2 regions of the Exiguobacterium sp. s143 genome follow, and region 1 is predicted to be linked to the other one. Evidence: a T-box and tRNA genes for the amino acid it is inferred to sense, from the RefSeq annotation. Region 1 holds a T-box; the other holds one or more tRNA genes.
What was found. The T-box of region 1 lies ahead of alaS (alanine--tRNA ligase). A T-box ahead of a tRNA ligase gene usually reads a tRNA of that ligase, here a tRNA-Ala.
Positions count from the first base shown of each region.

Region 2: it has a tRNA-Ala gene. The T-box ahead of alaS (alanine--tRNA ligase) is inferred to sense a tRNA for this amino acid. The anticodon was not compared.

Region 1 is NZ_JACSMX010000001.1:840,323-843,746, forward strand. Features, by position in the region: gene alaS (alanine--tRNA ligase) at 1-1,836, opposite strand, end outside; T-box leader at 1,894-2,104, opposite strand; gene recD2 (SF1B family DNA helicase RecD2) at 2,147-3,424, opposite strand, start outside.
Region 2 is NZ_JACSMX010000001.1:1,562,828-1,566,251, forward strand. Features, by position in the region: gene KNQ03_RS08125 (S8 family serine peptidase) at 1-1,647, opposite strand, end outside; tRNA gene KNQ03_RS08130 (tRNA-Ala) at 1,872-1,947, opposite strand; gene tatC (twin-arginine translocase subunit TatC) at 2,052-2,831, opposite strand; gene KNQ03_RS08140 (twin-arginine translocase TatA/TatE family subunit) at 2,839-3,036, opposite strand; gene KNQ03_RS08145 (redox-sensing transcriptional repressor Rex) at 3,036-3,424, opposite strand, start outside.

The sequences.
Region 1 (3,424 bases):
CTCTTCTTGTGTCACTGCACCGAAGTGTGAGAAGTCGAAACGAAGACGGTCTGGAGAAACGAGTGATCCCGCTTGATTGACGTGTGTTCCGAGCGTATCTTTCAATGCTTTATGAAGTAAGTGTGTTGCCGTGTGATTTTTCGTGACGGCTTTACGCTCTGCTGCTTCGACGTTTGCAACGACGTCTGCAGCTTCCGTTGCGATCCCTGTACGAACGATGACCGTATGCAAGTTTTGACCGTTTGGTGCTTTTTGAACATCTTTGACATCAAGAACGAAGTCTTTGCCTTCGATTGTTCCTGTATCCGCGACTTCACCACCACTTTCAGCGTAGAACGGCGTGATGTCGAGAATGACTTGTGCTTCTTCACCAGCAGCGACTTCTGTGACTCGTTCTCCATCATGCAACAATGCGATGATTTTCGCATCCGCCTTAAGGTCGGTATAGCCGACGAACGTACTTTTATCTTTTAGCGTCGAGAGGACTTCCGATTGCTGTTGCATCGAACCACTCTCTTCACGCGCTGCACGTGCCCGCTGACGTTGTGCATCCATCGCTAGTTTGAAGCCTTCTTCATCAACAGACATCTGATGATCTTCCGCATACTCGACTGTCAATTCGAGTGGGAAACCATACGTGTCATACAGACGGAACGCATCTTCACCACTGATGACATGCTCACCGTTTGCCTTAGACGTCTGAGCGACCGTATTCAAGATTGTAAGACCGTCATGAAGTGTCTCATGGAAACGTTCTTCTTCGTTTTTGATGACGCGTTTGATGAAGTCCGCTTTTTCTGGCACTTGTGGGTAGAAGTCGACCATGACATTCCCGACCGTATCGACGAGTTCATACATGAACGGACGTTCGATTCCAAGCATCTTCGCATAACGAACCGCACGGCGTAGTAAACGACGAAGGACATATCCACGACCTTCATTCGAAGGAAGCGCACCATCACCAATTGCGAATGATACGGTACGGATGTGGTCTGCGATGACTTTAAATGCTACATCGAGTTTCGAATCATCACGGTAGATTTTACCGCTGATCTCTTCTGTTTTGTGAATGATCGGCATGAACAGATCCGTATCGAAGTTCGTCGGCACGTCCTGCATGACACATGCCATCCGTTCGAGTCCCATTCCTGTATCGATGTTTTTACGCGGAAGTTCCGTGTAGTTGCCGTGTCCATCGTGGTTATACTGACTGAAGACGATATTCCAGATCTCGAGATAGCGTTCGTTTTCGCCACCTGGGTAGAGTTCTGAATCGTTCGGATCGTCTCCAAAAGCAGGTCCACGGTCGAAGAAGATTTCCGTGTTCGGACCAGATGGACCTTCACCGATTTCCCAGAAGTTATCTTCAAGTGGAATGATCCGCTCAGCCGGTACACCGAGTTCAAGCCAGATTTGACGCGCTGCGTCATCTTCCGGGTGAATCGTGACCGAGAGACGTTCCGGGTCAAGACCGTACCAGTCATCACTCGTCAAGAGTTCCCAGCCCCATTTGATCGCATCTTCACGGAAGTAATCACCGACAGAGAAGTTTCCGAGCATCTCGAAGAACGTATGGTGACGTGCTGTTTTCCCGACGTTTTCGATATCGTTCGTCCGGATTGATTTTTGTGCGTTGACGATACGTGGATTATCAGGAATGACACGACCATCGAAATACTTCTTGAGTGTCGCAACACCTGAGTTGATCCACAAGAGCGATGGATCCTCGACCGGTACGAGTGAAGCACTCGGTTCGATCGCATGCCCTTTGCTTTGGAAGAAATCAAGATACATCTGACGGATTTGTGCACCCGTTAATGGTTTTAGAGCTTTCATGAACAGTTACCCCCATTGGTTTTATTTGGACGCAAAAAAGCGATGCCTTCATCCCTGAAAAGGGACGAAAGCATCGCTTCCGTGGTACCACCCTCGTTCGTAAGCAATCCATTGCTTACCTCGAACATCTGATAACGGGGATGACCCGCAGGTGTTTACACCCGACTCCGGAAGGAGCTTCAAAGGGACTCGAGAAAGTGATTGCAGCAGACTCACTTCTCTCTGGACTCGAGTTTTCCTTTTACTTATCTTCCATCAACGTGTTACGTCCATTCATCTATCGTGATTATTACCTATCGTACAGCATCCGTCAAGTCTTTGTCACCCCACCGAGTCGTTCAATCAATCGTGTTCGGCGCCGTGGCTCCTCTTCTTGCGACGCTTTATGAAACGCTCGTGGATCGCCGAACAATAATAAACTCGACTTCGCACGGGTGACCGCCGTATAAATCAAGTTTCGGGAATGCTTGAATGCTCCCGTGAAATAGACCGGCATCAAGACGATCGGAAACTCGGACCCTTGTGCCTTGTGAATCGTAATCGCGTAGGCATGCGTGAATTGATCCCAGTCACTCCGGTTGTACTCGACTTCCGTCTGGTCGAAGCGGACGATGATCTTATCCACCTTGTCGACGTTTTCTTTGGCGAAGAAGATATTGACGATTTCGCCGATATCTCCGTTATAGACGTTCTCTTCCGCATTGTTGACGAGCTGAAGAATCTTGTCCCCGGTCCGGTAAATCCGGGTGCCTTGTTTGACTTCGCGTTTTTTCGGTTCCTCCGGATTGTAGACGCGTTGCAAGGCGACATTCAGTTCGTCGATTCCGACCTGACCACGGTAAGTCGGTGCCAAAACCTGAACATCGAATTTCGAATACCCTTTTGCAAGTGCTTTTTCCGCGAAGGCTGAGATGCCGCGTAACGTCTCTTGCGGAGACGCGGTGTAAAAGCGACGATCCGCAAGTGGTGATAACAAATCAGCTGACGTCGTCCGGTTCTTCAAATCGTGCGCGAGCCGTAAAATCGAAGAATCTTCCGCTTGGCGATGGACGACGTTCAAACGAACGACGGGAATCCCTTCCGTATCCATCAAATCTGCCAGCACCTGCCCAGGACCGACGGATGGTAACTGATCGCGGTCACCGACGAACAAGATTTTCATGCCGTTCGGCACAGCACGGAGCAGACTCGATAACAAGTAGATATCAATCATCGACGACTCATCGATGATCAGTACTTTCCCCGTGATTGGCTGATCTTCATTTAGCTGAAAGTTCGTTCCGTCATACTTCAATAGACGATGAATCGTCATCGCTGGGACGTCCGTTGCTTCCGATAGACGTTTAGCGGCGCGTCCGGTCGGTGCGACAAGAACGTACGGATAGACATCCCCCGTCTTGACGCGACTTTTCTCAAGCGGCCAATCATGAATTTCTTGCAGGGCATGTAAAATTCCCTTGATGACGGTCGTCTTACCGGTACCGGGTCCACCTGTCAGAACCATTAACGGTGCTTTGACCGCTAACTCGATCGCTTCCCGCTGTTGCGCCGCATATTCCATGCCAAACTGTTCTTCGAGGTGCCCGAT
Region 2 (3,424 bases), 720 kb from region 1:
GTCAGACATTTGTCCTGCGACCGGGTTATCGGCTGAGACTGCTTTTCCGTCGAACGTGACAGCGATTGCCTTGCCCTCTTTTGCTTTTGCTTCAAGATCGTTTCCGTCTGCGATGCTGAGTGTGACGAGTGGAATCGTCGGATTGTTGAGCGCCATGCTGACGTAATCCCCATGATCGACTCGACCGCGGACGATGACACCTGCTGCCCCTTGCTTCTCAGCTTCTGCTTGGATCATACCGTAGTTGAAACCACCGTTACGCACGACGAAGACGACTTTCCCTTTGACGTCTTTACCTTCGTAGTTCGAAGCTTGACCGTCACCGACATAGACGACATCTTTCTTCTCTTTATCGAAGACAGCAATCGGATTCGGTGAATCTTGTTTTTGGTATGCCAAATAACCAGCATCCTGACCGTCAATCGTCAGCGCCATGCCTTCGAGTGTCAATTTCGTATTTTCGAGTGATGCGACTTGGAGTGCTTGGCTCGTTAAACCTGGAGCACCGACGACACCGATATCCGGGTTCGCTGTATACGGATTACCTGCACCATGACCTGCGAATGCCGAGTTACCAGCAGAAATCGCACACAAGATACCGTTGTTCATCGCGTTGACGATTGCGCGTTGTTCTGGATCATCTGCATTGACGAACGATGCCGTCGATCCGAGACTCATGTTGATGACATCGGCTCCGAGTGCAATCGCATCATCGATCGCTTTAATGTAGATATCGCTGAATGTCGATGGCATTCCTGGATCGTTTCCGAAGACTTTCATCGCAAGGAGCTGTGTTTCCGGTGCGACTCCTTTGATGCCGCCGTTTGCTTCATCCCCGTTTGCTCCGACCGTACCCGCGACGTGCATCCCGTGCATTGATGCGCCCGCACCTAAATCACGGATTTCGCTATCGTGATCGGCATAGTTATAGCCGTACGGTACTTTTTCCGTGAAGTACTTTCCTTTTAAGCCTTTTGTTTCTTTCGCACTATCGACTTTTGAAGAAGTCAAATCGATCTTCGTTTCTGGGCTCAAGACCATGTCCTTATGCGATGGATCGATTCCCGTATCGATGACGGCAACGATTGTTCCTTCCCCTTTAAAACCATAGTCCTGCCATGTTTCCTTCGCATTGACCATGTCCTTGCTGTACAGCATGTCTGGCTTGGCACCTTTAGCAACTTCCGGACGCGCATACTCATGGGCGATATGTACGCTCTTGACTCCGCTCAGTTGTTTGATGTCTTCGATGTCGCCGAATTTGACTTCACCACTGAATCCGTTGATGACGGTCGTGAAGCTCTCCTTATATGTAACGGGAATCGCCTTTTTAGCGATAGCTGACTTGACTGATTTTTGGACGTTGACGAGGCGATCTTTGATCGATTCTTTTTCGGCATTGCTCAATGTGCTATACCGCTTGTTTTGAGCTTGTGCGATTTGAATCGCCGGCTTCTCTTCCATCTCGATGACGACACGGACTTTATCCGATTGTTTGTAGTGCTTCTCTTGCCCCGATTTCTTCAGCGAGAGCGCTTGCGGTTTTTGACCCGTTGCTTTGTCTTGCGACGACAGTGCACCTTGCGCACTGACTAGATTGGAAGACGTCATTAAGACGGCTGCCATAAGTGCAATCTTCTTCTTCATGCGTTCGTTTTCCCCTTTTCTGTAAAACCATAGTAGTACTACTGATAAAACAGTTAAACGAAAATTCTGTATATTTAGTTTAATGAATTTAATGGAAATAAACAATTTATATTTGCCTATTTTTTTAATTTATTTGTTTTACGTGACATTTTATATTTTTAAGGAATTAAACTGGGAGTAAAATAAAAACTCCTCGACGCCTCGAGGAGTTGGATATTTGGTATTGGTGGAGACTATCGGGATCGAACCGACGACCTTTTGGCTGCCAGCCAAACGCTCTCCCAGCTGAGCTAAGCCCCCATGAATTATCTTTAGTATACGCATCGCTAACTGCTTTATCAATATAAAAATAACGCTTTCATAAAAAAGAATTCCTTCCAAAATCGTCGGAAGGAATTCACGATTCATTTATTCAATTCACGCATCAAATCCGCCTGTCGTTCAAGCTCTGCCTGTTGCTCGAGGATCAAGACCTTTTTGTACGTCCGCGCAGAAATCAAGATGCTGATCTCATAGAGAACGAACAATGGCACCGAGATCATCAAGTGTGACGTCACATCCGGCGGTGCGATCAATGCCGCAACGACGAACAGCACAAAGTACGCATATTTCCGATTCTTTCGCATGAAATATGGCGTCACGAGACCAAGACGCGTCAGGAACATCGTCACGACCGGCAATTGGAACAGAAGACCGAACGGCATCGTCAATCGGATTAAGAAACTGAAGTAGTTCTCCACTCCGATGACTTGTTCGATTCCAAGCTCTTTCCCGAGATCCGTTGAGACTTCAAGCAAGAAGGGAAGCAACCAGAAATACGAGAAGGCTACGCCAGCCAAAAATAGAAAGAAGATGACCGGAATATACGTCAATGTCGCTTTTTGCTCCTTGTCATAAAGTCCTGGTCGGACGAATGCCCAGAGTTGATACATCCAGAACGGTGACGCTAAAATCAGCGCAATGATGAACGCAAGATTTAAATACAACATTAAAGGATCGGCGACGTTGAAGGCATTCAAACCGATGCCGAGCTCTTTTAAGTCCGCTTGCAAGAAGCGAACGAGCGGTCGGACGAGCGGAAATGCGACAGCGAACAGGACGACGACGATGATAAGCGACCAGACGATCCGCTTACGCAGTTCGTCAAGGTGCGACGTCATGCTTTGCTCTTGATCAACCGTCATGATTCAATCACTTCTCTTTCGGTTCGTCCTTTTTATCGTCGTCCATGATGCCGTTCGTGGCATTCTTGAACTCTTTCAATGTCTGACCTGCAGCGCGTCCGAATTCTGGTAACTTCTTCGGTCCGAAAATGATCAATGCGACGACCGCGATTAATCCGATGCTCGCAGGTCCGATACCTAGTGTGAGCGGAATAAGGTTTTCCATTATGATTTCACTCCTTCAGCTGATTGCGAATAATGCTTCATGAAATAAACTAACGACTGCAACTCGATCGATAAATCAATGTGATGGACCCGGACGCTCGCTGGCACGTTCAACCGTGCAGGCGTAAAGTTCAGGATGCCTGTCACACCATACTCGACTAACTCATCCGCTACTGACTGCGCGAACTGGGATGGAACCGTCAAGATGGCAACATCGACCTGATTCGCTTCGATTTGTTCTTTCATGTCCGAAACATGATAGATTGGAACGTCATGCGTCGTTGTTCCGACCTTCTCTTCGTCCGCATCAAACGCAACGACTATCCGAGTACTATTATTCTTTAAAAAGTTATAATTTGCAAACGCTGTTCCGAGATGACCGACCCCGA